Regions from separate parts of the Marinobacterium aestuarii genome, predicted to be linked through region 2. Evidence: predicted binding sites of a transcription regulator. Region 2 holds the regulator's gene; each other region holds the start of a gene.

Region 1 (9,592 bases), 130 kb from region 2:
TGCCAGCGCGGTGCCCGATTGTTGCTGAATCAGGTGCAGCATCATGTCGGTGGCGGCTGTGCCGCCGGCGCAGGTAATACGGTTGCGGCCGATTTCGAACAGTTCCGGGCTGATCAGAATATCGGGGTAAATTTCCTGGAATGCCGGTACGGCTTCCCAGTGCAGCGTCACTCTGTGACCTTTGAGCAGACCTGCGCGGGCCAGCAGATGGCAGCCGGTATCCAGCGCGCCCAACAGGCTGTTGCGCCGGTTCAGGCGGCGTAGCCAGTCGACAGCTTCCGGGCTCTGGTGGCGTTCGGGGTGAAAGCTGGCATTGACGAACAGATTGCGCGGTGTGTCGACCGCATGCATGTCCTGATGCGTTTGCAGTGCCATCTGATTGCTGGCCACTACGGCCTGGCCGTTTTCGCTCAGGCACTGCCAACGATACAGTTCACGACCTGCCAGGCGGTTGGCGATGCGCAGCGGCTCTATGGCCGACAGCAGCGACACCATGGCGTATTCCGGCAATAACAGAAAGGAGACGGTGGTAACGCCATCATCATCGGGATGCAAAATGGGGGGCACAGTGGTCGCCACGGCAGGGCCTGCAAGTACCGGCGTCTTTGCGGTGGCTGAAGAGGTGCTGTGTGTGGCGGTTCTGGATTGGGTAGAGAGTACGGATGGGTGCATGTGAACTCCCTGTTATTCCCCGTCGATAAACGAAAAGAGCCGCCGAATCTTGAATCACGGCGGCTCGGTTATAGCAGGCCGATAGGAACTGCCTGCTAGTGACTCAACTGCCTGTTAGTCGCTCTGGGTCACAGGGCGTGGAGCTGGCACCGCATCTGATTCCTGCCACAGGGATTTCAGTACCCCGAAGGTCATGGCCAGAATGACCAGGCTCAGGGGCAGTGCTGCGGCCATCAGGGCGGTTTGCAGGGCGCTGAGACCGCCGGCCAGCAGCAGTACGGCGGCGACCAGTCCGATCACCACGCCCCAGAATACGCGGAACAGCTGCGGCGGTTCATCATTTCCCAGTGACAGTATGGTGGTCAGTACCAGGGTGCTGGAGTCTGACGACGTCACGAACCAGCTCATCAACAGGAACACCAGCAGCGCTGAAATGATCCAGCCCAAGGTACCTTCACCGGCGATGCCATCGGAGCTGGCGAAGAGTGCCGCCGGCAGGTTCCAGGCATTGACCAGATCAATCAGGCCTGCAGTACCGGGGCCGCCCGTGGCGTGCAGTTCCTGCCACAGCGCTGTACCGCCAAAAATGCCTAGCCAGATAAAGATCACCAGTGTTGGCACCAGCAGCACGCCGAGAACGAATTCACGCAGGGTGCGGCCACGGGATATGCGGGCGATGAACAGGCCGACAAAGGGTGCCCAGGCCAGCCACCAGCCCCAGTAGAATACGGTCCAGCCATTCTGCCAGGCTGCGGGGCCCGCTTCTTCCGGGAACCAGAGACCCATCTGTACAAAGCTGGTCAGATAATCCCCCAGGGACTCGGCAAAAACGCTCAGCAGCCAGCTGGTGGGGCCGGCGAACAGGAAAAAGGCGATTACCAGCAGCGAGATAATGATGTTCCACTGCGAGATGATCTTGATACCGCGATTGACGCCTGACATGGCCGACAGGATGGAAATTACCGTAATCACGGCAATCAGTATCAGCTGGGTCTGGAGGCCCGGGTCCACGCCAATCAGACGTTCAAGCCCCACCGACATCTGGCTGACACCCAGCCCCAGGGAGGTAGCGACACCAAAGACGCAACCCAGCACGCCGAGCAGATCGACTACATGGCCGATGGGGCCGTAGATGCGATCACCAATAAAGGGGTAGAGCGCCGAGCGCAGTGCCAGCGGCAGTTTCTTGCGGTAGGCGAAGTAAGCCAGTGACAGGCCGACGATGACGTAGACAGCCCAGCCGTGGAAACCCCAGTGGAAGAAGGTGACGCGCAGCGCATCGACCGCACGGTCGTGACCGATGGCGGTGGCGCCGGCCATGTCGGCGTAGGGGTTGTTGGGGTAGCCAAAGGCGCCGCTGTTATCGAGGTAGAAGAGCGGCTCGGCGACGCCGAAAAACAGAATACCGATGCCGATGCCGGCGGAAAACAGCATCGAGAACCAGGCAAAATTGCTGAACTCGGGGCGGCTGTCGTCATCACCCAGGCGAATATGGCCATGGCGGCTGAATACGATGTAGCAGCAGACGAGGATCAGGAAAACCACTGTTACCAGGTAGTACCAGCCAAAGGTGGCTTCGATCCAGCTGCGGGCGCTGCCAAAAATGCTGCTGGCAAGCTCTGCATTGATACCGGTGAACAGTACGAAAGCGAGAATCAATGCGGCCCCGCTGATAGTCATGCCTTTGTGCATGCCTTTGAAAAGGCCCTCTTGGGCCAGGGAGTCGGCCCTGAAAGCGGGACTGCCACTCTCAGGACGTTGTTGTTGTTCTATCGACATTGGGGTTGTCTCCGGTGAGCTATAAGTCGGGTCAAAGTCAGTGCTATATGGATACGCAATCTCCTGGGGGATAGACAAAAGCGGCGTGACGACAGGGCACTGCTGTCACGCCGCAGCTTTAGCGGCGGATGCCGTGTTCGTCGCGGTATTCCTGCAGCGTTTGCATGATGCGGATCAGGCAGTCGTCACGTTCCTGAATCAGGTCGTTGATCGAGGCGCCATTGGCCTGGGTCAGGCAGCCGGCCACCATATCGTCTTTGAGCTGCTGTGTCAGTTCGGGTGCTTCGAGCCGGGTCCAGGGTTCCTTGAGAGAATCCTCAAAATGGTCCAGCAGGTGTGCCATGCCGCCCTGTCCGCCGCCCAGGTGGTAGGTCAGGCAGTGGCCCATGATGGCCCAGCGCAGACCCGGCCCGTAGGCGATGGCCTTGTCGATGTCTTCAACCGAGCATTCATTGTTGGCCACCATGTGCAGCGCTTCGCGCCACAGGGCTTCCTGCAGGCGGTTGCCGATAAAACCCGGCAGTTCCTTGTCCATCTTGGCGACCTGTTTCTCGATCGCTTCGTAGAAGGCCGCGGTCCAGTCGACCACTTCCTGGCTGGTGCGCTTGCCGCCACAGACTTCGCAAAAAGGCACCAGGTAGGGCGGGTTGAACGGGTGGCCGACGACGAAGCGATCGGCCTGATGTTGTACTTCAACCGCCATGTCGGACATGGCAAAACCCGAGGTGCTGGAAATGATCACGACTTCCGGCGGTGCCAGGCGATCGAGTTCGACGAACAGGGCGCGCTTGGCGTCGAGGTTCTCCGGCGTGCTTTCCTGAATCACTTCGACGCTGTTGACCAGCTCTTCCAGGCTGTCGGCAAAGCGCAGTCGCTGCGGGCTGGCACCTTCGCGCAGGCCGAGTTTCACCATGGTGGGCCAGATATGGTCCACCATCGCCAGCAGTTTTTCGCGCGCGTTGGGGCCTGGATCATAGGCGACCACATCCATGCCCATTCTCAGAAAGTGCAGCGCCCAGGCGCCGCCGATAACGCCGGTGCCAAGAACGCCGGCCTTGGTGACTTCAGTAGGTAAAGGACGATTCATCGTGTGTGCTCCGTAAGTGGCTGAATATGCGGGAATGGCAGGGATTACTGCGTGCCGCGCAAACGCAGCTTCTGGCGGGCTTCATTCGGGCTGAGAATGCGTGAGCCCATGTTCTCGACGATATTCACGGCACGCTCGACCAGCTGGCCGTTGGTGGCGAATTCGCCCTTGCCCAGATAGAGGTTGTCTTCCAGCCCAACACGGACATGGCCGCCCAGCAGCGTTGATTGTGCCGCCCAGGGCAGCTGCTTGCGGCCCAGGGCAAAGGCGGTCCAGTTGCTGTTGGCGGGCAGCATGTCGACCATGCCCTTGAGCAGGCTCAGTTCCGGCGGAGTGCCCCAGGGGATGCCCTGGCACAGCTGGAACATGGCGTTGTCGTTGATCAGGCCTTCTTTCATCATCTGCAGCGCGAACCAGAGGTTGCCGGTGTCGAAGATTTCCAGCTCGACGGTGACATCCAGCTGCTGGATGCGGGCTGCGGCCTTGCGCAGCATGTCCGGCGTTGAGATGTACACCAGGTTGCTGTCGCCGAAATTGACCGAACCGCAATCCAGGGTGCAGATCTCGGGCTTGAGTTCTTCAATATGCACCAGACGCTCAAGGCCGCCGACCAGGTCGGTTTCGGGGCAGAAGGCGGTGGGGTTTTCTTCCGGGCCTATATAAAGATCGCCACCCATGCCCGCCGTCAGGTTGATGATGACGTCGCAGTCGGCGGCCCGCAGGCGTTCGCAGACTTCGGCGTACAGATCCAGGCGACGGGAGCACTGCTTGGTTTCGGGGTCGCGCACATGCATGTGGGCAATGGCGGCACCGGCGTTCCAGGCCTCGATGGCGGCATCGGCGATCTCTTTCGGCGTGACAGGCACATGGGGGCTGCGGTCGGCTGTATCGGCGGCGCCGGTAACAGCGCAGGTGATGATGACGTCCTGATTCATGGCAATTCTGACTCTTGAAGTGTTTTGTTGTAGCGCCGGGTGCTGTACCTAAGAGATCTTCGGTGCGCCCGGCTTGTGACTAAAGTTACGCGGATGAATGGGATGTTTTTGTCTGAAATCGCAGCTTAATTGCCTGTATGCGATTAAGCTTTCTCACTGACGTAATTGGATAAGACGAGTCTGTTTACGACAGTCAAAAGGGCGAGGGGCAAGGTAAAAGGGAGAAGAGCAGGTTCAAGGTACAAGGTGAAAGGGGGCAAGAGCAGGGGCGAGGTGCTTAGAGCTTTCAGCCGTAAGCTGTCAGCTTACGGCTGAAAGCTGCTGGTTTACCAATTCCCAATCACCAGAGGACACCCCCCAGCGTAGAAGCCGCGTCTCGCTGCGAAGCTTTTCAGCGTTCCCGGCTGGGACTCTTGGCAAAGCGCTGCTGGTAGCTGCGGGTGAAATGGGACAGGGAAACGAAACCGCAGGCGACCGAGATATCGGTGACGCTCTGGCTGGTTTGCTGCAGCATCCAGCGGGCCTGATCCAGGCGCAGGTTGCGGTAGTAGGCGCTGGGGGTCTGTTGCAGATAGTGGCGGAACAGGCGCTCGAGTTCACGCCCGGAGAGCTGCAACTGGGCTGCGATTTCGCTGATGCGCAGCGGCTCCTCCAGGTTGTGTTCCATCAGTTGCACGGCCTCAACCAGGCGCGGATTGCGGCTGTCCAGGCGCTTTTGTATCGAGGTGCGCTGAGGATCGCTGTGGGCGCGCTTGTGGGTGTAGATCAGCTCGTCGGCCACGGTAGTGGCCAGGCCGTTGCCGTGCTGGGTACCGATCAGATACAGCATCATGTCGAGCCCCGACAGGGCGCCGGGGCAGGAAAAGCGGGCGCGATCCACCACCAGCAGTTCCTGCACGAAGGCCACCCGGGGAAAGGCCTCGGCGGTGCTCTGCAGGTTCTCCCAATGCAGGGTGGCACGGTAGCCATCCAGGATGCCGGCGGCGGCGGCAATGTAGGCGGCGGTGTCCTGGCAGCCGATATCGGCGCCATGGCTGGCCTGCTGGCGGATAAAGCCCAGTAATGCCGGTGTGATGCGGGCCTGGGGATCATAGCCTGCGCAAATGATCAGGGTGTCACCGGCCGGAGTATCGCGAATGCCGGCATCGCTCATGATCTCGAGGTTGTCGCTGCTGGCGACCAAGCCACCCTTTTCGGAGATCAGCTGCCAGCGGTACAGCTCGCGGTTGCTGCTGTGATTGGCATGGCGCAAGGGGTCGAGCATCGCGGTCAGGCCGAACAGCGAGAAGCCTGGAATCAGCAGAAAGCTGATGGTTTGCGGGTAGGTGCGGGGGCGGTCTCCAAACATCGATGCACTGGGTCCTGGGCTGTCCTGGCGAAAACGCACATTTAATAGGCGGATTCAGGCAAATTTTGTGGGGCGGGCGGGTTAGCATTGCCCAAAAGCCGCGTCGGCGCAATCCCAATCAGAGGTGCAAGATGACAACTGAACTCACCGTGTTCGAGGGGCCCGTTCAGCCCGAGTGGATCGACTACAACGGCCACATGAACGATGCCTGCTATGTGCTGGTTTTCAGCCAGGCGATCGATGAATTCATGCTGCAGATTGGCCTTGATGCCGTCTTTCGCGAGGCGCATCAGGTCTCCATCTATACGCTGCAGAGCATGGTGCACTACTTGCAGGAAGTGAGTTTGGGTGAGCCGCTGCGGGTAGAGGCGCGCTTGCTTGAAAGCGACGCCAAAAAGCTGCGGGTATTTTTCACCCTGCGTCACGGCGAAACCGACGCAGAGCTGGCGGCGATGGAAACCCTGTTGCTGCACATGGACATGGCGGCGCACCGCGGGGCACCTATGCTGCCCGACACCGAGGCGCGGGTCCAAGCACTGCAGCAGCACCAGGCGGGCTCGGACTGGCCGGCACTGGCCGGGCGCAGCATCGCCCTGACACGCCCGCGCAGTTGAAAAACCGCCCGGCCCTTTTGCACAGTGCGCAGGTTGCTGAAAGATGATCCTTTGGATGCCAGGCTGGTTCCTGTATGCAGCTGGCCCCTTCGTCCGGTGTCACCAAGGGCCGCTGTCATGTCGTTGTCATGGAATCGGTCTAGGTTATTGACCTCTGTCATATTGAGCGGAGTGATTTCGATGTCCGAGCGACCTTTTACGCGGGCGACACTGGCCCTGCTGGTGGCCGCCGCCGCCAGCACGGCGCAGGCGCAGTCTTTCAATCGCATTGCCAGTTTCCCGGTGACGAACAATTTTTCTGCCAGTCAGGATGCTGCGCAGGAAACCTCGGCCGAAATCATTGCGGCTTCCGCGGATGGCCAGATGCTGATTTATTCGGACAGCCCGCGCGGCGGTCTGGGCTTTGTCGATATCAGTGATGCAGCCAAGCCCCGCGGGGCAGGCTTTGTGGACATGGGCGGCGAGCCAACCGCGGTGGCTACTGCCGACGGCATGGCACTGGCGGGCGTCAATACCTCGCCCAGCTATACAGCGCCTTCGGGTTTTCTGGCGGCGGTTTCGCTGCAGGATCAGACCGAAAAGGCACGTTGTGATCTGGGCGGACAGCCGGACTCGGTGGCGGTGTCCAGAGATGGCCGCTTTGCCGCCGTGGCGATAGAAAACGAACGTGACGAAGGCTTGGGTGACGGCGCCCCTGGGCAGTTGCCGGCGGGCTTTCTGGTCATACTGCCGCTGCAGGACGGTATACCCCAGTGCGACGCGCTGCGCCGGGTCGAGCTGACCGGGTTGGCGGAGGTTGCCGGCGAGGACCCCGAACCCGAGTTCGTGGACTTCAACGATCGCAACGAGATTGTGGTCACACTGCAGGAAAATAATCACCTGGTGATCGTGGCTGCCGACAGCGGCGAGATTCTGCATCACTTCAGCGCCGGGCGCGTGCACCTTGCTGGTATTGATATCGAGAAAGATGGGCAGCTGGATTTCAATGGCAGCCTGAGTGATGTGGCGCGTGAGCCCGATGCGGTGAAATGGCTCGACGACGAACGTTTCGTTATCGCCAACGAAGGCGATTACCAGGGCGGTTCCCGCGGCTTCACCATCTTCCACAAGGACGGCCGAGTGCTGTTCGAATCCGGTGCCGACTTCGAGCAGCGCATAGTGGCGGCCGGTCATTACCCGGAAAAGCGTTCTGGCAAAAAGGGCGCCGAACCTGAAGGCGTGGCCGTGGGCGTATTCGGGGACGAGCGCTATATCTTCGTGCTGTCCGAACGGGCCTCTGTTATCGGTGTTTACCGCGATACCGGCGCTGCGCCTGAGTTTGTGCAGCTGTTACCCTCCGGCATAGCGCCTGAATCCGCAGTGGTTATTCCGTCCCGTGGCTTGCTGGCCAGCGCCAACGAAAAGGATCTGCTCGAGGATGGCGGTGCCCGCGCCCATGTCATGCTCTATCGCCTGGAAGACAGGGCTCCCGTCTACCCGCAGTTGCTGTCTGAGGCTGATGCCCAGGGTATGCCGGTGGGCTGGGGTGCCTTGTCCGGCCTGACGGCGGACCCCGGCAAGCCCGGTCTGCTCTATGCGGTTAACGACAGCTTTTACAGCCAGCAGCCGACGATCTTTAGTATTGATGCCAACAGCACACCGGCCCGTATTACCGCGGCGACCCGCGTGACCCGAGAGGGCAAGACGGCGGAGAAACTGGATCTGGAAGGTATAGTGGTCGATGGCCAGGGTGGCTTCTGGCTCGCATCGGAGGGGCGCACGGACAAGGGTATCCCCCACGCCATTTACCACACCGATGCCCAAGGCGAGATTGATCGCACTCTGAGCTTCCCGCCCGAGCTGCTACAGCATGAGAGGCGCTTTGGTGCTGAAGGTATCACCCTGATCGGAGACACTCTCTGGATCGCCCTGCAGCGCTCCTGGAAAGATGATCCGCAAAATACCGTCAAGCTGGTGTCCCATGACCTGAAAACCGGCCAGTGGGGCGCCGTGCGCTATCCGACCGAAGCGGCGTCTCAGGGCTGGGTCGGGCTGTCCGAAATCAGCCTGGGGGCAGACGGTGTCTACATTATCGAGCGGGATAATCAGATCGGTGAACAGGCCGCCATCAAGCGTTTGTACCGGGTGGCACTGGATGAGCTCAAGCCTGCGCCGCTTGGCGGCGAGCTGCCGCTGGTCAGCAAACAGCGGGTGCGCGACTTTATCCCCGACCTCAAGGCGCTGAATGGTTTTGTGGTCGACAAGATAGAGGGCTTCACCCTGGATGCCGCCGGCAACGGTTTTGCGGTAACCGATAACGACGGCGTGGATGACAGCTCTGGAGAGACCTACTTTATCCGTACCGGGAAGCTGTAACCGGGAAGCACTTTTCGAATAGTCAGAATCCGCAGTGTCTCAGGGCGCTGCGGATTTTTTGCGTATGAGTCGGTGCCGGGCGCGTAAGTGCTTGTCGGCAAACAGTCAGGTCACGCTGCCCAGCCGCAATCTGGCCAGGCTCTGGGCCAGCGCCAGGGCGCAGAGTACTGGATCTATTGTCGGCAGATTGAAACTGCGCTGCAGGTCTGCTGCCCGGCCGGTGAGGCCGCCTGAGCCCAGCACAATGGTTTTGGCGCCATCCTGCTCTATCGCGGCACGGACACAGGCGGCTATTTTCTCTGCAACCAGAGTGTCAGTGCCTGCCGCCTGTGCCACGCCAATACCGGCGGCGCGCACGCTGCAGGTCTGATCGGCAGCGCCGTAGCGCGTCAGCATGGCTCGAATCCCTGGAACGGCGGCATGCACGGTTGTGATTATGGCAAAGGGCCCGGGCAAGGCGCGTGCAGCGAATAGGGCTGCTTCGCACAGGCCAATGACGGGTACCCGTACCGATTCACGCAATGTCTGCAATGCGATGTCATCGAAACAAGCCAGTATCAGGGCGTCGTAGCCCTGACAGGCGCCGCTGTTCGCCAGAGCCAGTAATTGAGCGGAGGCAGCATCGCGATCCGCCTGGCGCTCGATGGCATGGGGGCCTGCCGGCGGGTTGATGCAGTGCAATTGGGTTTGGGCCGATATGGCGGTGCCAGCCAGTTGCTGCATCTGGCGAGTCAGTGCGGCATTGGTATTGGGGTTGATCAGCAGAAGCCGCAGCGGGCGGGTGTTGTTCATCAATATCTCC
Region 2 (9,592 bases):
GCTCAACGCCGGCGCCGTGGCCATCTGTATCATCATGGTACTGGGCCTGCTGGCCCTGATCGCCGTGCGCGGCCTGGGCCACTTCTGGCCCGCCGACGTGCTCAGCGCCAGCTACGAACAGAGCGGACAGCGCTCCGTGCTGGTGGGCGAACTGGTGGAGTCCGAGTTTGTACCCGCCGCCCAGCTGCGCGATTCCGGCGTCGATGTGCCCGCAGGCCTGGAACACATGAAACGCGACCTGTTCAAGGTCGGTAACCGCGATATCACCGGCGCCGACTTCGTCTGGGCGCTGGACGACCGCGTCACCGAACGCAGCTACCCGGCGATGATGTTTGTCGCCGAACGGCGCGAATGGGGCAACCTCTACGGTTATCTGCAGGCCATCAAGCAGGACGGCGAACTGGTCGCCCAGCATGACGGTTACGCTCCAGGCCCGGAATATGATGCGCTGTGGCAGGACTTTCAGCGTCGCATCAGCCGCGCCCAGGATCTGCATGCCCAGATTGAGGATATCCAGAAAGGCGTTATCGGCTCCATCAACTATGAACTGGAGCGCCTGCGCCTGAAGCAGCGCTCACTGGAGCTGAAAAACGTCACAGATCCGCAGCCCTATGCCGACATTGAAGCCAGGCGCAACGAGCTCGATGCCGAGTACGAAGTTCTGCAGGTACAGCTGCTGGAACTGAGCAATGCACTGAACCGCGACAGCTTCGTGGCCGAAGTAGCCGACGGTCGCAGCGTGGAAGTGCAGCTGTCCAAGGTTGTGCGCGCCTTCCTGCCCAACAGCATGCATCTGGGCGACAAGGTCGTGCACTACGCGGCCAAGATCTGGGAATTCATCGCCGATGATCCCCGTGAAGCCAACACCGAAGGCGGCATCTTCCCGGCCATCTACGGCACCGTCATGATGGTGCTGCTGATGTCCGTGATGGTGACGCCGTTCGGGGTTATCGCCGCGGTGTACCTGCGCGAATATGCCCGCCAGGGCTTCACCACCCGCGTGCTGCGCATCGCCGTCAACAACCTGGCTGGCGTGCCGTCCATCGTTTACGGCGTCTTTGGCCTGGGCTTTTTCGTCTACTTCCTGGGGGGCAACATCGATGACCTCTTCTTCGCTGAAGCCAAGCCCTCGCCAACCTTTGGTACCGGCGGCCTGATGTGGGCCTCCCTGACCCTGGCGCTGCTGACAGTACCGGTGGTGATCGTCGCCACCGAGGAAGGGCTGAGCCGTATCCCCCGCGCCGTACGTGAAGGCTCGCTGGCACTGGGCGCCACCAAGGCCGAAACCCTGTGGAAGGTGGTACTGCCCATGGCGAGCCCGGCCATCATGACCGGTGTTATCCTGGCCATTGCCCGCGCCGCCGGTGAAGTGGCGCCGCTGATGCTGGTGGGCGTGGTCAAGTTGGCACCGAGCCTGCCGCTGGACATGAACTACCCCTACCTGCACCTGGATCAGAAATTCATGCACCTGGGCTTCCACATCTATGATGTGGGTTTCCAGAGCCCGAACGTGGAAGCGGCCCGTCCGCTGGTTTATGCCACAGCGCTGCTGCTGGTGGTGGTCATCGCCCTGCTGAACTTCTCGGCCATCGCGATTCGCAACCACCTGCGCGAGAAGTACAAAGCGCTTGAAATGTAACGCCGGCCTGACGCGCTGACTTAACAAAGGTTTGAGACATGACTAGCAATATGAAATCCCATGCGATCGACATTTCCTCGCTCAAGCGCGACCCCCGTGTGCTGAACATGGACGACGAGGAAATCACCCTCAAGGTCAATGACCTGCGCCTGCGCTACGGCGACAAGGAAGCGCTGCACGGCATCAACATGCTGATCCCGAAGAACCGGGTCACCGCCTTTATAGGCCCGTCGGGTTGCGGCAAGTCGACACTGCTGCGCTGCTTCAACCGCATGAACGACCTGGTGGACGGCTGCCACATTGACGGCGAGATTCTGCTGGACGACAGCAACATCTACGGCCGCGGCGTGGATGTCGCCGAGCTGCGCCGTCGCGTTGGCATGGTATTCCAGAAGCCCAACCCCTTCCCCAAGTCCATCTACGAAAACGTCGCCTACGGCCTGCGCATTCAGGGCCTGAAGAAAAAGCGCCTGATTGATGAGACCGTGGAATGGGCGCTACGCTCCGCCGCCCTCTGGGACGAGGTCAAGGACCGGCTGCACGAAAGCGCACTGGGCATGTCCGGTGGTCAGCAGCAGCGTCTGGTCATCGCCCGCACCATCGCCGTGAAGCCCGAAGTCCTGCTGCTCGATGAGCCGGCATCGGCACTGGATCCGATCTCGACCCTGAAGATCGAGGAGCTGATCCATTCGCTGAAAAAGGATTTCACCATCGCCATCGTCACCCACAACATGCAGCAGGCCGCCCGCGTATCGGACTACACCGCTTTCATGTACATGGGCGACCTGATCGAGTTTGGCGTCACGGACACCCTCTTTACCAAGCCGGTGCAGAAGCAGACCGAAGACTACATCACCGGCCGTTACGGCTGATGCTGTTGCCCCTAACGATGCGATAACCCGAATAACCGCTACGGAGAAAGACACCGTGGAATATGAAAAAGACGGCTACAGCACCCACATTTCCCAGCAGTTCAACGAAGATCTGGAGCAGATCCGGACCGAACTGCTGACCATGGGCGGCATGGTGGAGCGCCAGGTGCAGGACAGCATCGAAGCCCTGCTGAACGGCGACAGCGATCTGGCCGAACGCTCACTGCGCGGCGACAAGCAGACCAACGACATGGAGCTGATGATCGACGAGCACTGCACCCGCATCATCGCCCGCCGCCAGCCCGCCGCCAGCGACCTGCGCATGATCATGGCGATCTCCCGCGCCGTGGTGGATCTGGAGCGTATCGGCGACGAATCGACCCGCATCTCGCGTCAGGCCATTGAGCTGGTGAAGGGGGGCGAGTCTCCCCGCGGCTACCAGGAAATTCGCCATATCGGCAGCCTGGTACGCGTCATGGTGCGCGATGTCCTGACCGCCTTTGCCCGCAGCGATATCAACCTGGCCTACCAGGTTGCCAAGCAGGACAAGGCCGTGGATCAGGAATACCGTTCAGCCATGCGCTCGCTGGCCACCTACATGATGGAAGACCCGCGCTCCATCAGCAGCGTGCTGAATGTGATCTGGGTGCTGCGCTCGCTCGAGCGTATCGGCGATCACGTCTGCAACCTGGCCGAGCATCTGGTCTATCTGGTCAGCGGCACAGACGTGCGTCATCAAAGCCTGCAGGAAATGCGTCGCACCGTGCGTGAAGAAACCGATGCCCCCGACGACGACGACGACACCTGAGTCGCGTCGCTCACAGGCACAGCATACAATGGCCGCGGTAGCCTAAAGCGCCGCGGCCATTGCCGTTAGGCCGCCGTTTATTAACCCAGCGGGTTAATGCATGAAGCAGGGATGCTTCATCATTGGCCGCAGGCCAATGCGAACACCATCAAAACCAGCATGTCCACGCACCTGCGCCCGTTTTGATGGCGTGACGGACAAATAGGGAGGGAACCTATTTGTCCGCCAGGTTAACAGCAGTAATCGGCGAAGGGCGGGAAGAGCCGGATCAGCCCCTCGCGGCCCAGCGCCCGCAGGTGGGCAATATTGCGCTCGGGGATGGCGTCCGGGTCGGGATAGTGCGCCAGCACGCGGCTCATCTGGCCTTCACGCAGCAGGTGAAACATCGGGTAGGGCGAGCGGTTGGTCCAGTGGCTGATATCGTCGGCCGGCACGCCACCAAAGCGATAGCGCGGATGGAAGCTGGCCAGCTGAAACACGCCCTCCAGCCCGGCCTCGGCGATCAGCGCCTCGCACTGCGCCAGCGCGTCCAGATAATCGTAGAAGTCACCCAGGGCTGTGGGCAGGATCAGCAGCGTGGTGGCAATCTCCTCTTCCGGCGCCTGCTGGATCAGGGCCAGTTCCTGCAGGAAATCACGGGCCACGGCCTCGGCGCTGCACGCCTGTGAAACCGCAAAACGCAGCTGCTCACGCTTGAGTACCGCCGCGGCAAAGGGGCACAGATTCTCCCCCACCACCATGACCTCAACCCAGCGCTCGGTCAGCGCACGTACCTGTTCGGCACTCAATTCTGTCGTCTTTTCGTTCATCGCGCGATGCTACCACAGCCTGGGCACGAAGATGTATGCCCGCGCCCGCTTGAGCCCAGCAACCTGAGTGCTAAGATAGGCCCCTTTCCTGGCCTGGAGCCTGCCGTGACACCCGCTCAAGCCCTGACTCGCAACCATTTCCCGGCCCGCTGGCGCGCCTTCAGGCGACCGTCCCGGCTGGCCGCACCGCAGCCCTGGCGCAACTGGCTGCAGGATCGCGGCAGCCTGACAAAGCGGCTGACACGGGCCAGCCACGGCCAGTTCAGTGTCCGGCTGGTGCGTCTGGGCTATGCCCGTCCGACCCGCTCCGAAGCTCGCGCTCTGGGCATGCCACCAAGGCGCCAGGCGCTGATCCGCGAGGTGCAGCTACTGGGCCAGGGTGAGCCCTGGGTCTATGCCCGCTCGGTGTTTCCCATCGATACCCTGTCTGGGCCCCAGCGTCAGCTCAGGGGCGTGGGCAGCCGCTCCCTGGGGACACTGCTGTTCAGCGACCTGTCGATGCAGCGCGAGCCACTGCAGATCGGCCAGCTGCGCCTGCACGGCAGCGACCCGCTCTGGGCCCGTCGTTCGGTGTTCCGGCTCGCCAACAAGCCCCTGCTGGTGTGCGAGGTGTTCCTGCCCGCGCTCCGGCACGTCGAATATCCCCGCTATCGGAGCCACAACGGATAACGCCCATGCATCAGCCACCCGCTAGCCAAAGTCTGTTCGAGCATCTGCGTGATCGCCTGGACGCCTATATCCAGCTGTCTCGGGTCAACAAGCCAATTGGCATCTACCTGTTGTTGTGGCCGACCTTCTGGGCCCTGTGGATAGCCGCCGACGGCGTGCCGCCACTCGACATACTGCTGATCTTTGCCGCAGGTGTGGTGCTGACCCGCGCCGGTGGCTGTGTTATCAATGACTTCGCCGACCGCAAGGTCGACGGCCATGTGAAACGCACCCAAGCGCGCCCGATACCCTCAGGCCGGGTCAGCAGCCGCGAGGCACTGTACCTGTTCGCCGTGCTGATGATACTGGCGTTCATACTGGTGCTCTATACCAACTACACCACTGTGCTGATGTCATTCGGCGGCCTGCTGCTGGCGTTTTGCTACCCCTTCATGAAGCGTTACACCCACCTGCCCCAAGTCGTGCTCGGCGCCGCCTTCTCCTGGGCCATCCCCATGGCCTTTACCGCGCTGGAAGCCGAACTGATGCCCAATGCCTGGCTGCTGTTTCTGGCCAATCTATTGTGGACCGTGGCCTACGATACCTACTACGCCATGGTGGATCGCGACGACGACCTCAAGATTGGCGTCAAGTCCACCGCCATTCTGTTCGGCGATGCGGACCGGCTGATCATTGGCCTGCTGCAGGGGCTGTCACTGCTGTGCCTGGTACTGGTGGGGCAAAACCTTGGCCTCGGTGCCTGGTACTACGGCGGTCTTGTCGCCGCTGCCGGATTTTTCGTCTACCAGGCCTGGCTCGCCCGCACACGGATGCGCGATGCCTGCTTTCGCGCCTTTCTCAACAACCACTATGCAGGTCTGGTGATCTTTATCGGCCTGGCAGCGGACTACGGACTGGGCACAGGTGCCTGATTGGCGACTTTTAGCTTGAAAAACCAACCAATAGGCGCTGATTACGGCCTTCGTCACATCTCTGTCATAATTTACGTTTGTAATGATGTCGTCTTAATTGCTACGTACAGAGGCAGGACCCATGTCTGCAGCAAAACGTGTACTGATTGTCGACGATGAAGCGCCGATACGTGAAATGATCGCGGTGGCGCTGGAAATGGCCGGCTACGAGTGCCTGGAAGCTGATAACGCCCGCGATGCCCACGAACTGGTCGTGGACAGCCCACCGGACCTGGTGTTGCTGGATTGGATGATGCCCGGCATGACCGGCATCGAATTTGCCCGCAGGTTGCGCAAGGATGCACTCACCGCAGAAATCCCCATCATCATGCTGACCGCCAAGGGCGAAGAGGACAGCAAGGTGAAGGGGCTTGAGGCCGGCGTGGATGACTACATCACCAAGCCCTTCTCGCCACGCGAGCTGGTGGCACGGCTGAAAACGGTCTTGCGCCGCACCACGCCCAAGGGCGTCGAGGAACCGGTCAGCGTGGATGGCCTGATGCTGGATCCCATCTCGCACCGCGTCACCTCCGACGACAAGCCCATTGAACTGGGGCCGACCGAGTTTCGCCTGCTGCAGTTTTTCATGACGCATCAGGATCGCGCCTATTCCCGCAGCCAGCTGCTGGACATGGTCTGGGGCGGCAATGTCTATGTCGAGGAACGTACCGTCGATGTGCATATCCGCCGCCTGAGAAAGGCACTCACCGAGCGTCACGACTACCTGGTGCAAACCGTTCGCGGCACTGGTTACCGTTTCTCTTCCCAGGTGGCATAATTCGCCATCTGACAACCTGGGGCCCAGACGAGTATGCAGAACACGCAGCACGCAATGTTCGTCAGCCTGTGCCTGAGCGCTCTGGCCGGAGCCAGTGCCGGTCTGCTGTTTGGCCTCCCCGCCTGGGGTGCCACTGCCGGTCTGCTGGGCTGGGGCAGCTACCAGATCCGTCAGTTTCAGAAACTGCAGACCTGGCTTCAGCGCAACGATGGTACAGCGCCACCCGAGGCCACCGGTTACTGGGGTGAGCTGCTGGACGAGCTGGCCCGCACCCAAAAGACCGACCGCGGCCGCGAGCAAAGTCTGCAGGCCATTATCCGGCGTTTCCAGCAGTCGTCCGCCGCCCTGCAGGACGGCATCGTCATTGTCGATCGCAACAATAATCTGGAGTGGTGGAACCGTTCGGCGGACAAGCTGCTGGGCCTCAAGGCGTCTTCGGATCGCGGCAAACCGGTGATTAACCTGCTGCGTGATCCGCGCTTTATCCGCTATTTCCGCAAGGGCCAGTATGCCGAGCCACTGGAACTCCCAAGCCCGGTCAATAGCGACCTGCACCTGCAATACCAGATCACCAGCTTCGGCGAAGGCGACCGGCTGCTGGTGGCCCGCGACATCACCCGGCTGCGGCGTTTGGAACAGACCCGGCAGGACTTTGTCGCCAACGCCTCCCACGAGCTGCGCACACCGCTGACGGTCATTCGCGGCTACGTCGAAACCTTTATGGATCAGGACCTGCCGCGCCCGCTGGCCCGTGCCATGGGGCAGATGCAGACCCAGGCAATACGCATGGAGAGTCTGGTCAATGATCTGCTGCTGCTGTCACGGCTGGAGTCCAGCAACCATATCGCCGATGAACACCAGATTCAGCTCAGGCCCATGCTGGAGCAAATTCATCAGGATGCGCAGGTGCTGACGCAAACCCAGCAAAAAGACCATGCCATCAGTCTGCAGCTGGACAGCGATTTCGATCTTGCCGGCCAGGAACTGGAGCTGCACAGCGCTTTCTCGAATCTGGTGTTCAATGCCGTGCGCTACACACCGGCCAGGGGCAGGATAGCCCTGCGCTGGTGGACAGATGCCAGCGGCGGGCACTTCTCAGTCAGCGACGATGGCATCGGTATCGACTCCATCCATATACCGCGTCTGACCGAACGCTTTTACCGCGTCGATGAAAGCCGCTCCTCCTCCAGCGGCGGCACCGGCCTTGGCCTGGCCATAGTCAAACATGTGCTGGTGCGCCACGGCGCCCACCTCAGCATCGACAGCCGGCCCGGCAAGGGCAGCACCTTCAGCTGCCATTTCCCCCCCGAGATGCTGGTCGACGCCGCCGATCGCCAGACCGAAACCGCCGGGTCGCACTAAAGGCTTAACGCAGGCGCAACTCCGGCGACTCGCCTTCCACCACAGGCGCATGCTCCTCTACCCAGTACAGAGTGGCGCCCACCACCGCCGCCGGCATCAGGATCAGGTTCAGCAGCGGCACCATCATGCCCAGCTGCACCAGACCACCAAAGCCGATCGATGTCAGGCGCTTCTCTTTTAGCAACAGCTTCATCTGCCCAAAGCTGACCTTGTTGTTGTCCATGGGATAATCGCAGTACTGGATCGACATCATCCAGGCACCGAACAGGAACCACAGCAGCGGCGACACCAGCCCCACCACCGGTACAAAGGTCAATACCAGCAGCAACAGCACCCGCGGCAGGTAATAGGCGATCTTGGCCAGCTCCCGCGCCAGGGTGCGCGGCACCAGCGCCAGCACGCCCCGCCAGCCCTCGTCAGCGCTGCGCACGCCGCGCAGGTTGCTCTCGACCTTCTCGGCCAGCAGGCCGTTAAAGGGTGCCGCAATCAGGTTCGCCACCAGGGTAAAGCTGTAATAGACCAGCACCAGCACCACCAGCGCCAGCAGCGGCCAGAGCAGATAACGCAGGAACGACAGCCATTCCCAGTCCGGTAACAGCTGTGTCAGCAGGTAATCGACCCAGCCATCAAACTGGCTCATCAGCAGCCAGATGGCGCCGCTGAACAGCAGCACATTCACCAGCAATGGAATCAGTACGAAATTGCGGATCGAGGGGTGGGGCAGCATTTTCAAGCCGCGCAGCAGATAGCCTGCGCCCTTTGCGGGGTTTCCTTTCATGACAGACCTTGCGTGATTGCACTTGGATGGCGGCCCGCGGCACTACTGGGCCCGGGCCTGCCCTGACGATGACGAGATTGTTAGCTGATATAAAACAGATAGCCCTTCAGCGCCACCGCCAGGATCATCATCAGCAGGGCAATGCGGTTGATGCGATTCTCGCCGGCATTGAAGGCAATGGTCGGCTGCCAGAACATCAGCAGTGAGCGGTAATCCCGGGTGCGCAGACCATAGAGCCCCAGCGACACCAGAAACAGGATAACTCCGCCCCAGAACAGCAGTTGTTCCAAAATTCCCAAATACACCATACTCTTGTTACCTGATAGCGGTTACGGGTTTGCACAGACACCAAGCCTAACAAATTCAAACCGCAAGAGCTGCAGTTGCCAGCTACCACTTTCGCCGCAGCCCCTCGCCCAGCAGGAGACTTTCATGAAAGCGATCCGCATTCACGCCTTTGGCGGCCCCGACGCCCTCAGCTATGAGGAAGTGCCGACCCCCACCATTCGCGACAACGAAGTACTGGTGCGCAACAAGGCGGCCGGCATCAATCCGATTGACTGGAAAACCTGCAGCGGCGGTGGTGCCGCCTCCTTTATTGGCAAGCTGCCCTTCATACCCGGGTGGGAGTTTGCCGGCGTGGTGGAACTGGTCGGAGCAGCGGTGGATGGTTTCAAGGTTGGCGATGAAGTCTTCGGTTTTATTCGCTTTCCGGAAGCGGCCGGCTGCTATGCCGAACACCTGGCGGCGCCGGCAAACCAGATCGCCCACAAGCCTGCGCAGATGTCATTCAGTGAAGGCGCGGGACTCGGTCTTGCAGGTCTTACCGCCTGGCAGGCGCTGTTCGACAAGGGCCAGCTCAGTGCCGGCCAGCAGGTGCTGGTACTGGCCGCCGCCGGCGGTGTGGGGCATCTGGCGGTGCAGCTG
Region 3 (9,592 bases), 1.5 Mb from region 2:
TTGGCACCGCTGGCACGCACACCTTCAACCGGGTGGGGGTCTATGGCTTCTACCGCCTCGGAAAACAGCTTGGCCAGCACACCGGTGGTGTGGATAAACAGCGCCAGCACACCGGCAAAGGGTCCCAGCCCCACGGCCACCACAAACAGCATGGCGAAGACCATTTCATTGATGGCGCGGGCTGCATCCATCAGGCGTCGGGTGGGCTGGTAGACCCAGGCGGGTACCAGGTTTTCCGAACTCATGAGTCCCAGGGGGATGGCGCAGACGATTGCCAGCACTGTGCCCCAGAGGGCGATATGCACGGTGGTGATCATTTCGCTCAGGTAAAGGCGCCAGTCACGAAAGTCCGGCGGGAAAAAATCGGCGGCAAATTCGGCCATGTTGGCGCTGTCCCGGAACAGTTGCAGCGGATTCATTTCCGCCTCTTCCCAGCCCCAGCCGAGCATGAGCAATAGCGCGGCCCAGGCGAGGCTGGCCTGCCAGTTAAAGCGCTGCCGGGGCAGCTGGTCGATGCGAGTAGCCGTAGTCATGCGGTATGTCGTCTTGAAGTGACGGGGCGGCGGAGTGCCGCCCCTGGGGTTAGCTGTTAGGTCGGTATCCGTTGAGCATTAGCGTGCAGCGGCGTCCAGCGCCGCCATGCGACGGTTCAGTGTCGCCAGCTGGGTGTCGATCTCGGCAAGTTTTGCCTGCCTTTGGGTGTCATTCAGGGTGGTGTCGCCAACCAGCGCGAGGCGCTCCTTGAACAGCACGAGCTGGCGAATAGGCAGCAGTTGATCATCGCTGGAGGGCTTGAACGGCGCCCAGCCAAGGGCCTTGAGCACAGTCAGGTGCTGCGCGTCGCCGTCGGTGCCGTAACCCATGATGAAATCATAGATTTTGCTCTTGTCGGCTTCGGGCAGGTTTTTGCGCCAGACGATGGGGTCGGACGGAATCAGCGGTGACGTCCAGATGACCTTGACCTTCTCGACCTTGTCCGGGTGGGTCTTGGCGATACGGTCGACGTTCTCGGTGTTGTTGGTGGCGATATCCAGCTGACCATTGGCCACCGACAGGAAGTTGGTTTCATGGCCGGCATTGGTGGTGCGCTTGAAAGCGACCTTGGGATCGACACCGTTGCGGGCGAACACGTAATAACCGGGTACCAGGAAGCCTGAGGTGGAGTTGGGATCGCCATTGCCGAAGTTCAGCTCGCCGGCATGCTTGAACATGTCATCAATGTTGTTGATCCGGTCGTTGCTGGCCTGGGTGATCAGCACGCTCCAGTAGCCGGGGTTGCCGGTAACATCAATTGTCTGGGCGAAGATCTCGCCACCGGCACGATCGACGGCTTCCATGGCGGATTTGTTGCCGAACCAGGCCACGTCGACCTTGTCGAAGCGCATGCCCTGAATGATACCGGCGTAGTCGGAGGCGAAGAAGGGTTTGACCTCGACGCCAAGCTCGCGCGACATGTCGGCCAGGAAGGGTTGCCACAGGGTTTTCAGGTTCTGCGATGATTCGGTGGAAATGATGCCAAAATTCAGCGCCCTGGCGGCGTCATCAGCCAGTGCCGTACCGGCAATGCCAAGGCTCAGGCCAAGGCCTGCGGCCAGGCCATTAAGCAGTTTTTTCAGTTTCATGGGAGGAGCCTCTGTGTGCTTGAATGCCATCAGGCGGGGGACAGTGTGAAAGTGGCTGGAGTACGAGCGGCGAGGTGCGGCTGTGTGTCCGGCAGGCCGCGATACAGCTGTGCCAGCTGATCGGCGCCCAGGTCCTGCATGGGGCCGTCGAACTGTAGCTGGCCGTGGCGCAGTGCCACTGCGCGGTCGCAGTAGCTGCGGGCGTAGTCGACCTGATGCAGCGTCACCACGACGGTGATGCCGTCGTCCTGGTTGATCCGGCGCAGGGTTTCCATGACCAGGCGGGAGGATTCCGGGTCCAGCGAGGCAATGGGTTCGTCGGCGAGGATGATTTCTGCACGCTGCATCAGGGTGCGGGCAATGGCGACCCTCTGCTGCTGGCCGCCGGACAGGGTGGAGGCCCGCTGTCTGGCAAAGTCCGCCATGCCGACGCGCGCCAGCGCATCAAGGGCATCCTGTTGTTCGGCCTGGGTAAAGCGGCCTGTCAGGCTGCGCCAGACAGGCATGCGGCTCAGCCCGCCGATCAGTACATTGTTGAGTACGCTCAGCCGACCTATGAGGTTGAACTGCTGAAAAACATGACCAATGCGGGCGCGGGATTGACGCACACCGGGCTGCAGTCGGCCGTTGCGCTGAACATCACGCCCCAGCACCTGTACATGACCCTGGCTCTGGCGATCGGCCAGGGTCAGGCCCGAGATGTGGCGCAACAGGGTGGACTTGCCCGATCCGGAGGGGCCTATAAGGGCGACCATCTCGCCCTGGCTGACCTGCAGATCGACATCGCACAGAGCCCGCTGACTGGGGGTGAACGACTTGCGAACGGAGTGAATATCGATAACGTGCATGAGGGCCTCTGTTGTTGTCCCGACGATGGAGGCAACTTTAAACAGGCTTCGTGACAGTGCAGTTATCTAGACATGTACGACAGGTGTCGGTTTTATGACCCTTTCAAGTCGGGGGCGAGAGTGCAGGCTCAGGCGGCGCCGTTGAGCCGAGGCATCAGTTCGCTGTGACAGCTGTCGCTGCTGCCCAGGCGTTGCGGTGCGCTGACATCGACCAGCAAGACACGGCGGTTGTCGAGCGCCAGGCTCAGGGTGACGCAGCGCTGGCCGGTGCTTATATCGAGGTAGGGCGCCGAGCGCAGGATGCGCCGCTGATAGTCGGTGGAGCCGATCAGCTGGTAAAAGTACGGCCGCCAGCTCCAGTTATTGCCGATGACACTGCTGTCGGTCTGCCACTGGCCCTGGTGGAAGCTGTAGTTGGGGGAGGTCTGATCGCCTTCGCGGTTGCAGATATAAAGACGCTGGATGTCCGGGCTCGGATGATAATTGTCCAGTGCCGCGCTGCCATCGCCGGTGAGCAGCAGGTCGCGCAGCGCCAGCAGGCTGCTGTGCAGGCGCTTTTCATTCCACTGGGCCCGGGCCGTGTGTTCCACCGTCATGTCGAGGCGTTGGTTCAGCAGTTGCCGCACCCGCGCCTTTGTCGAGTTGGCGTCGACAAACTCGGGCAGTGCCGGGGCAAAGACAAATCCCTGTACGTAGCTGGCATTGCACTGCAGTGCCAGATAAAAATCCTCAGCCGTTTCAACGCCCTCGCAGACAATCTTGCTACCCAGCTGAGCGCCCATCTGGCCGACCATCTGCAGGATCGCCTCTTTGTGGGCACTGCATGCACCATGATGGAACATGCGCAGATCCAGCTTGATCAGGTTGGGCGTGAAGGCGAGCAGGCGGTCGAGCTGCTGAAAACCGGTGCCGAAATCGTCGTAGGCGATACCGATGCCGGCGGCACGGTAGCGGCTGGCCTGGCGCTGGATCTGCTCGATCTTGCCGTTATGTTCGGTGATTTCCAGTATCAGCCGGGCCGGGTCCAGCCCGAGCTGCCGAATCATCGACAGCGTGGGCTGGTCATCACGGGCCTGCAGGTTGTCGATCCATTCCGGCGACAGGTTCAAACTCAGGAACTGCGGGCCCGCCAGGGTGCTGAATTTCTGCAGTGCCTGATAGCGTACGCTGCGATCCACGTCGAGGCGTTCCGCGGCCGAACGGGCCGGGTCGCTGAAGATGTCTGCAGCGGACTCGACCTCGCCCGTGGGGCCCCGGCGCCGGGCCAGGGCTTCGAAACCTGCAACCCGGCCGCTGGCGACTTCGACAATGGGCTGGAACCAGGGAAATACCGTCTCGCTCATGCTGACCTCCTGTTGTTGCCTGTGCGCTTCTGGGCAAGGTGCAGGCAAGCGCCGTGCCAGGCTGAGATGCAGCAGGGGCGCCGGCTGGATATTCACCCAGGCCGGGGCGTGAAAATGATATCTTCGCTTTGGCATCACCGCCGGATGGGTAATAATAAGCGCTGTTTTTGTCGTTATGAGTCAGCGCCGCGAATGCTTTCAGGGAAACGCGTTAACCGTATTACCGACCCCCTCCCGCCCAGTTGGGCGCCGGATCCCCAGCGGCTTGATTTGTTCGCAGGGGATCCTGCCGCTGGCCCGCAGTTGCTGTTCTTCACCGGCGGTTCTGCGCTGGACAGCACCAGCCGTGCCCTCAAGCGTTTTACCCATAATTCGGTGCACCTGGTGACGCCCTATGATTCGGGGGGCAGCTCGGCCATCCTGCGCAAGGCCTTTTCGATGCCGGCCATCGGCGACCTGCGCAGCCGGCTGATGTCGCTGGCCGATGAACGGGTGACGGGGCATCCCGAAGGCGTGCGACTGTTTGCACATCGCCTGTCCAAGAGCGCCGCTGGCCCGCAGCTGCGGGCGGAGCTGGACACTATTGTCGCCGGCGAACATCCGCTGGCGGCGGTTGTCGATCAGCAGACCCGGGGGCTGATCTGCATCCAGCTTCAAGCCTGTCGCGAGGCCATGGCAGAGGATTTTGACCTGCGTGGCGCCAGCATCGGCAACCTGGTGCTGGCCGGCACCTATCTGCGCAATGCCAAGAACCTGGATGCGGCCATCGCCGAATTTGCCCGTCATGCCCAGGTGCTGGGCGAGGTGCATACCGTGACCAACGACAACTACCACCTGGTGGCGCATCTGGATGATGGCTCCCGGGTGATAGGTGAGCATTTGATTACCGGTTTGGATTTGGCGGCCAGGCATGCGGTGATCGAGCAGCTGAGCCTGAGCCACTCGCCGGATGAATGGCAGCCGGTACAGTCGGTGCTGCCCGAGTCCCGCCAGCGCATGATTGCCGCCGCCGAGCTGATCTGTTTTCCGCCCGGCAGTTTTTATACCAGCGTGCTGGCCAACCTGTTGCCCCGCGGTGCCGGCCGCGCGATTGCCGCCAGTGCTGCGCCCAAGGTCTATGTGCCGAGCCTGGGGACGGACCCGGAACAGCAGGGTATCAGCCTGACGGATGCCGTACGGCGTCTGCTGGCGGTGCTGCGCCAGGATTGTGAGCCGCCGGTGCCGGTGGTGCAGCTGCTGAACTATGTGATGATCGACAGCCGCAATGGGTGCTACAACGGCGGTATCGATGTCCCGGCGCTGCATGCTCTGGGCGTGCGGGTACTGGATCTGCCGCTGGTCTCGGTGCAGAGCGCACCCCTGGCCGATGCGCAGCTGCTAAGCGAGGCGCTGCTGTCGCTGGCCTGATGCTGCGTATTGCGCCTTGCTGGCGCGATACTGTCTTTGCTCGTGCAAAGAAAGTATCCCAGACTTTTTACCTTGAAGAATACGCCCCCATCAGCCGGCCTTCGGCTGCAGTGCGCGCCGGATCTTCACTGCTCCGCCGTCAAGGTGCCTCCTCCAAAAAACTGCTATAAAATTCCGCCCGGCACTTCACCTGCAGCAAGCGTCTAAATGCGGCTTCGTTTCCTCCCTGTTTTTCAGTACCCCTCCATCGTGGCCCCGCTGCGGTGGCTGAATTTACTTCAGCTATAGTTGTGCTAGCGCCTAGAGCTAGACATCAGCGTTTTTATTTGAATTAGAAAGGCGCGCACTTCAGCCCCGTGAAACCAACACACCCGGAGGAGAGGTCCATGTCGGTAGCCGTTGCGTCGCGCATGGAGCACCTGGACGACAGTGCGCTGGGCCAGGCGCTGGTCAGGGCCGGGCGTTTGTCGGAAGCAGACTTGCTCAGAGTCGAGCGCATGCGTGGCAGTCAGCCAGAGGCGGCGCCGCTGTCGGCACTGCTGGTAAAGCTCGGGCTGGTATCCGAACGCAATATGGCGGCCAGTCTGGCCGAGTTGCTGCAGCTGCCGCTGGCGCAGGCGGCGGACTATCCAGAGGTTGCGGTGCTGGATGCTGGCCTGTCGTACCGCTTTATGAAGGAGGCACAGCTGGTCCCGCTGCGCCGGGATGATGACACCCTGGTGCTGGCCATGGTCTGCCCGCAGGATGCATTTTCCCGGGATGCGGTGGCACTGGCGGTGGATGCGCCCATTAGCGTTGTGGTGGGTGTCGGCTCCGAAATCGATGCGGCGCTGGAGCGACTGCACGGTGAGGGCCAGAGCCAGATGGGGGGCATTCTGTCCGAGGTGGCGCCGAGTGAGGATGCCGAGGAGAGTGTTGAACTGCTGATGGACATGGCCAGCGGCGCCCCTGTGATACGGCTGGTCAATCTGATTATTCAGCGAGCGGTTGAGGCGCGGGCGTCGGATATTCATATCGAACCCTTCGAAAACAGTCTCAAGGTGCGTTTTCGCATCGATGGGGTGCTCAAGGAGGGCGAAGCGCCCCCGGTGAAAATGTCCCCGGCGGTGATTTCCCGTATCAAGATCATGGCGCGGCTGAATATAGCCGAGCGGCGTCTGCCCCAGGACGGTCGCATAGAGCTGCGGGTGCAGGGGCAGGATCTGGATGTGCGTGTCTCCACCGTCCCCACCATGCACGGCGAGAGCGTGGTGATGCGTCTGCTGAACCGCGAAAGTGTGTCGCTGGACTTTGCCGAACTGGGTTTTTCCGAGGACATCCGCCGGGACCTGGAGCAGCTGCTGAAAATTCCCAATGGCATGATCTTGGTGACAGGCCCCACCGGTAGCGGCAAAACCACCACCCTTTATACGGCCATGCACCGCCTGAATACGCCGGAGCGCAAGCTGATCACGGTGGAAGATCCGGTGGAGTATCAGCTCGAGGGTATTAACCAGATCCAGGTGAAATCGGCCATCGGTTTGAATTTCGCCAACGCGCTGCGTTCCATCGTACGGCAGGATCCGGATGTCATCATGGTGGGCGAGATGCGCGATCTGGAAACCGCCCGCATCTGTATTCAGTCGGCCCTCACCGGTCATCTGGTGCTTTCAACCCTGCACACCAACGATGCCGCCAGCAGTGTGACCCGTTTGCTGGAAATGGGCGTAGAGGACTATCTGCTGACTTCGACCCTGAATGCGATTGTCGGTCAGCGTCTGGTGCGCTTGCTGTGCACTCACTGCAAGGAGGTCTACGAACCCCTGGCGGAAGTGACCCGGGAGCTGAAGCTCGAGGCGCTGAACGCAGGCCGGCCGGTGCGGCTGTACCGGGCCCGGGGCTGCGAACACTGTCAGGGCACCGGTTTCCATGGCCGGCTGGTGATCCATGAGCTGCTGATGATGAATGATGAAGTGCGCCGTCTGGCGCTGCAGCATGCGGACTCCGGGCGGATTCTGCAGGCCGCCCGCGCTGCCGGCATGCGCACCCTGTACGAGGATGGTTGCCTGAAAGCCCTGGCGGGCCTGACCAATCTTGAAGAAGTCATTCGTGTCACCCAGGAGTCCTGAACCATGGCGCAGTTTCAGTACCGGGCGGTCACGGCAGAAGGCGAGGAGCGCAGCGGTGCGCTGGAAGCCGCCGATCAGGCCCTGGCGGTGCAGCAGCTGCAGCGCGGCGGTCTGATCCCCATCTCGGTGGAGGAGGCGGGCAGCGGTACAGGCTTGGCCTCGCTACTGCAGTTGAAACTGACCCTGGGGGCATCGTCGCAGCGCCAGGTGCTGCAGTTCAGTCTGGATCTTGCGACCCTGATGCGTGCCGGCGTCACTCTGGACCGGGCGCTGGATATCATGCGCCGGGTTGCCGGTGACGAGCAGTCGCTGGCGCTGCTCGGAAGGATTCAGGACGGCGTGCGCAAGGGGCAGGCGTTGTCGGTGGTGTTGAAAGAGCAGGGCGGGCGTTTTTCGCGCTTTTATATCAGCATGGTGCATGCCGCCGAGATGTCCGGCAGTTTGGCGGATGGCCTGGGTGATCTGGCACTCTATCTTGAGCGCAGCCGCGAATTGCGCGAAAAAACTCTGTCGGCGCTGCTCTATCCGCTGATCCTGCTTTGCGTGGCCGGCCTCTCGCTGCTGGTGATTCTGACCTATGTGATCCCGCAGTTTCAGCAACTGTTCGATGATATGGGCAAGGCGCTGCCGCTTTCGACCCAGATCGTGATCGGCCTGGCCGAGCTGGTGCGCGATGGTGGGCCCTGGGTGCTGTTATTGCTGATCCTGTTTGTGCTCTGGTTTCGCCGCCGCTTGCAGGATGCCAGTGTGCGCCTGCGCTGGGATGCCTGGCTGTTGCGCCTGCCGCTGCTGGGCAGCCTGTTGCAGCGTCTGGACACGGCCCGCTTCAGTCGCAGCCTGGGGACCCTGGTACGCGGTGGCGTACCCCTGCTGAGTGCGCTGCAGATTGCACGGGAAACGCTTTCAAACAGCATGATGGTGCAGGGCGCCGATACCGCTGCTGCGAGCCTGAAGGAGGGCCGTCGTCTTGCCGAGCCACTGCAGGCCACCGGTGTGTTCCCGACCCTGGCGTTGCAGATGATCCAGGTGGGGGAAGAAACCGGCCAACTCGATGACATGCTGCTCAAGGTGGCGGATGTCTATGATCGCGAGGTGGCCAATGCCCTGCAGCGCATGCTGACCATTCTGGAGCCCGTACTTATTGTGGGATTAGGGCTCATGATCGCCGGCATTATCATGTCGATCCTGGTTGCGATCATGTCGATCAACGAACTGCCACTTTGACCCCTGTCACTTGACATCTGAGGACTGCAAATCGTGAGTATTTTTCCCACCCATGCAAAGCCCTCCACTGCCTCTGCCGGCATTCGCCATGGAGTCGCGGGCTTTACGCTGCTTGAACTGCTGGTGGTGCTGGTGATCCTCGGGTTACTGGCGAGCCTGGTGGGCCCGCAGGTGCTCAAGCATCTGGGCACCTCCAAAACTAAAACTGCGGCGCTGCAGATCGAAGAACTGAGTGCGGCGCTCGATCTGTACCGGCTTGAAGTGGGCCGTTATCCGACGGGGGCCGAGGGGCTGGATGCGCTGATCAAGAAACCCTCCAGTGCGCCGAACTGGAATGGCCCCTATCTGAAGAAAACCGTGGTGCGCAAGGATCCCTGGGGCTATGACTATGTTTATGTCTTTCCGGGTCAGCACGGCGAATTTGATCTTTATTCTCTGGGCGCTGATAACCGCGACGGCGGTGATGGGGAGAACCAGGATGTGCGCAGCTGGGAGTAATGGCGGTGTCTGCGTGAAAGCCGCCGCCCAGGCCGGTTTTACGCTGCTGGAGCTGCTGGTGGTACTGGTGCTGGCCACCCTGATGCTGAGCCTGGTGGTGCCGCGCTTTGCGGCTGTAGTACCTGGGGTTGAGCTCAAAAGCACGACCCAGAAAACGGCCTCCTTGCTGCGCCATGCCCGCAGTCGGGCGATGGCGGAAAGCCGTCTGATCGCCATTGACCTTGATCCCGATGTCCATGCCCTGCGCCTGAGCCATCGCGAAGGTCCCGTTGTTCTGCCGGACAGCATAGCGCTGAGCCTCAGCGATGCCGGCAGCCTGGCGTTGGGGCATGAAATTCTAGCTCCACTGAGCCTCGAAGCCTCGGCGCCTGGGCCCAGCATCCGGTTTTATCCCGATGGCAGCTCCAGTGGCGGCAGTCTGCTGCTGAGCGGCCCGTCCGGGCGCTACCGGATCGATGTCGACTGGCTCACCGGTCGGGTGCATATCGATGATGGGACCCCGGTGGAGGCTGTGCCCAATGGCTAGTCCATTCAACGCCCGA

The links. The regulator PhoB, encoded in region 2, activates phosphate uptake and scavenging genes when phosphate is short. The targets are predictions, from matches to a motif close to TGTCATANNNNTGTCANA.
Region 1: the regulator PhoB is predicted to act here: its motif matches at 6,549-6,566, upstream of A8C75_RS21905 (esterase-like activity of phytase family protein).
Region 3: the regulator PhoB is predicted to act here: its motif matches at 2,553-2,570, upstream of phnC (phosphonate ABC transporter ATP-binding protein).

The regions. Positions count from the first base shown of each region.
Region 1 is NZ_CP015839.1:4,978,189-4,987,780, reverse strand. It holds gene A8C75_RS21935 (GlxA family transcriptional regulator) at 1-672, opposite strand, end outside; gene A8C75_RS21930 (BCCT family transporter) at 787-2,451, opposite strand; gene A8C75_RS21925 (3-hydroxyacyl-CoA dehydrogenase NAD-binding domain-containing protein) at 2,570-3,538, opposite strand; gene A8C75_RS21920 (beta-keto acid cleavage family enzyme) at 3,583-4,473, opposite strand; gene A8C75_RS21915 (GlxA family transcriptional regulator) at 4,865-5,821, opposite strand; gene A8C75_RS21910 (thioesterase family protein) at 5,953-6,435, shown strand; gene A8C75_RS21905 (esterase-like activity of phytase family protein) at 6,616-8,790, shown strand; gene A8C75_RS21900 (aspartate/glutamate racemase family protein) at 8,896-9,582, opposite strand.
Region 2 is NZ_CP015839.1:5,104,330-5,113,921, forward strand. It holds gene pstA (phosphate ABC transporter permease PstA) at 1-1,639, shown strand, start outside; gene pstB (phosphate ABC transporter ATP-binding protein PstB) at 1,678-2,511, shown strand; gene phoU (phosphate signaling complex protein PhoU) at 2,567-3,319, shown strand; gene A8C75_RS22455 (DUF1415 domain-containing protein) at 3,550-4,128, opposite strand; gene A8C75_RS22460 (chorismate--pyruvate lyase family protein) at 4,234-4,797, shown strand; gene ubiA (4-hydroxybenzoate octaprenyltransferase) at 4,803-5,708, shown strand; gene phoB (phosphate regulon transcriptional regulator PhoB) at 5,830-6,525, shown strand; gene phoR (phosphate regulon sensor histidine kinase PhoR) at 6,559-7,887, shown strand; gene cysZ (sulfate transporter CysZ) at 7,892-8,665, opposite strand; gene A8C75_RS22485 (hypothetical protein) at 8,746-8,973, opposite strand; gene A8C75_RS22490 (NADP-dependent oxidoreductase) at 9,098-9,592, shown strand, end outside.
Region 3 is NZ_CP015839.1:3,590,226-3,599,817, reverse strand. It holds gene phnE (phosphonate ABC transporter, permease protein PhnE) at 1-533, opposite strand, end outside; gene phnD (phosphonate ABC transporter substrate-binding protein) at 612-1,622, opposite strand; gene phnC (phosphonate ABC transporter ATP-binding protein) at 1,652-2,470, opposite strand; gene A8C75_RS15740 (EAL domain-containing protein) at 2,599-3,813, opposite strand; gene A8C75_RS15735 (GAK system CofD-like protein) at 4,006-5,220, shown strand; gene gspE (type II secretion system ATPase GspE) at 5,607-7,328, shown strand; gene A8C75_RS15725 (type II secretion system F family protein) at 7,332-8,552, shown strand; gene gspG (type II secretion system major pseudopilin GspG) at 8,586-9,050, shown strand; gene A8C75_RS15715 (GspH/FimT family pseudopilin) at 9,031-9,576, shown strand; gene A8C75_RS15710 (type IV pilus modification PilV family protein) at 9,569-9,592, shown strand, end outside.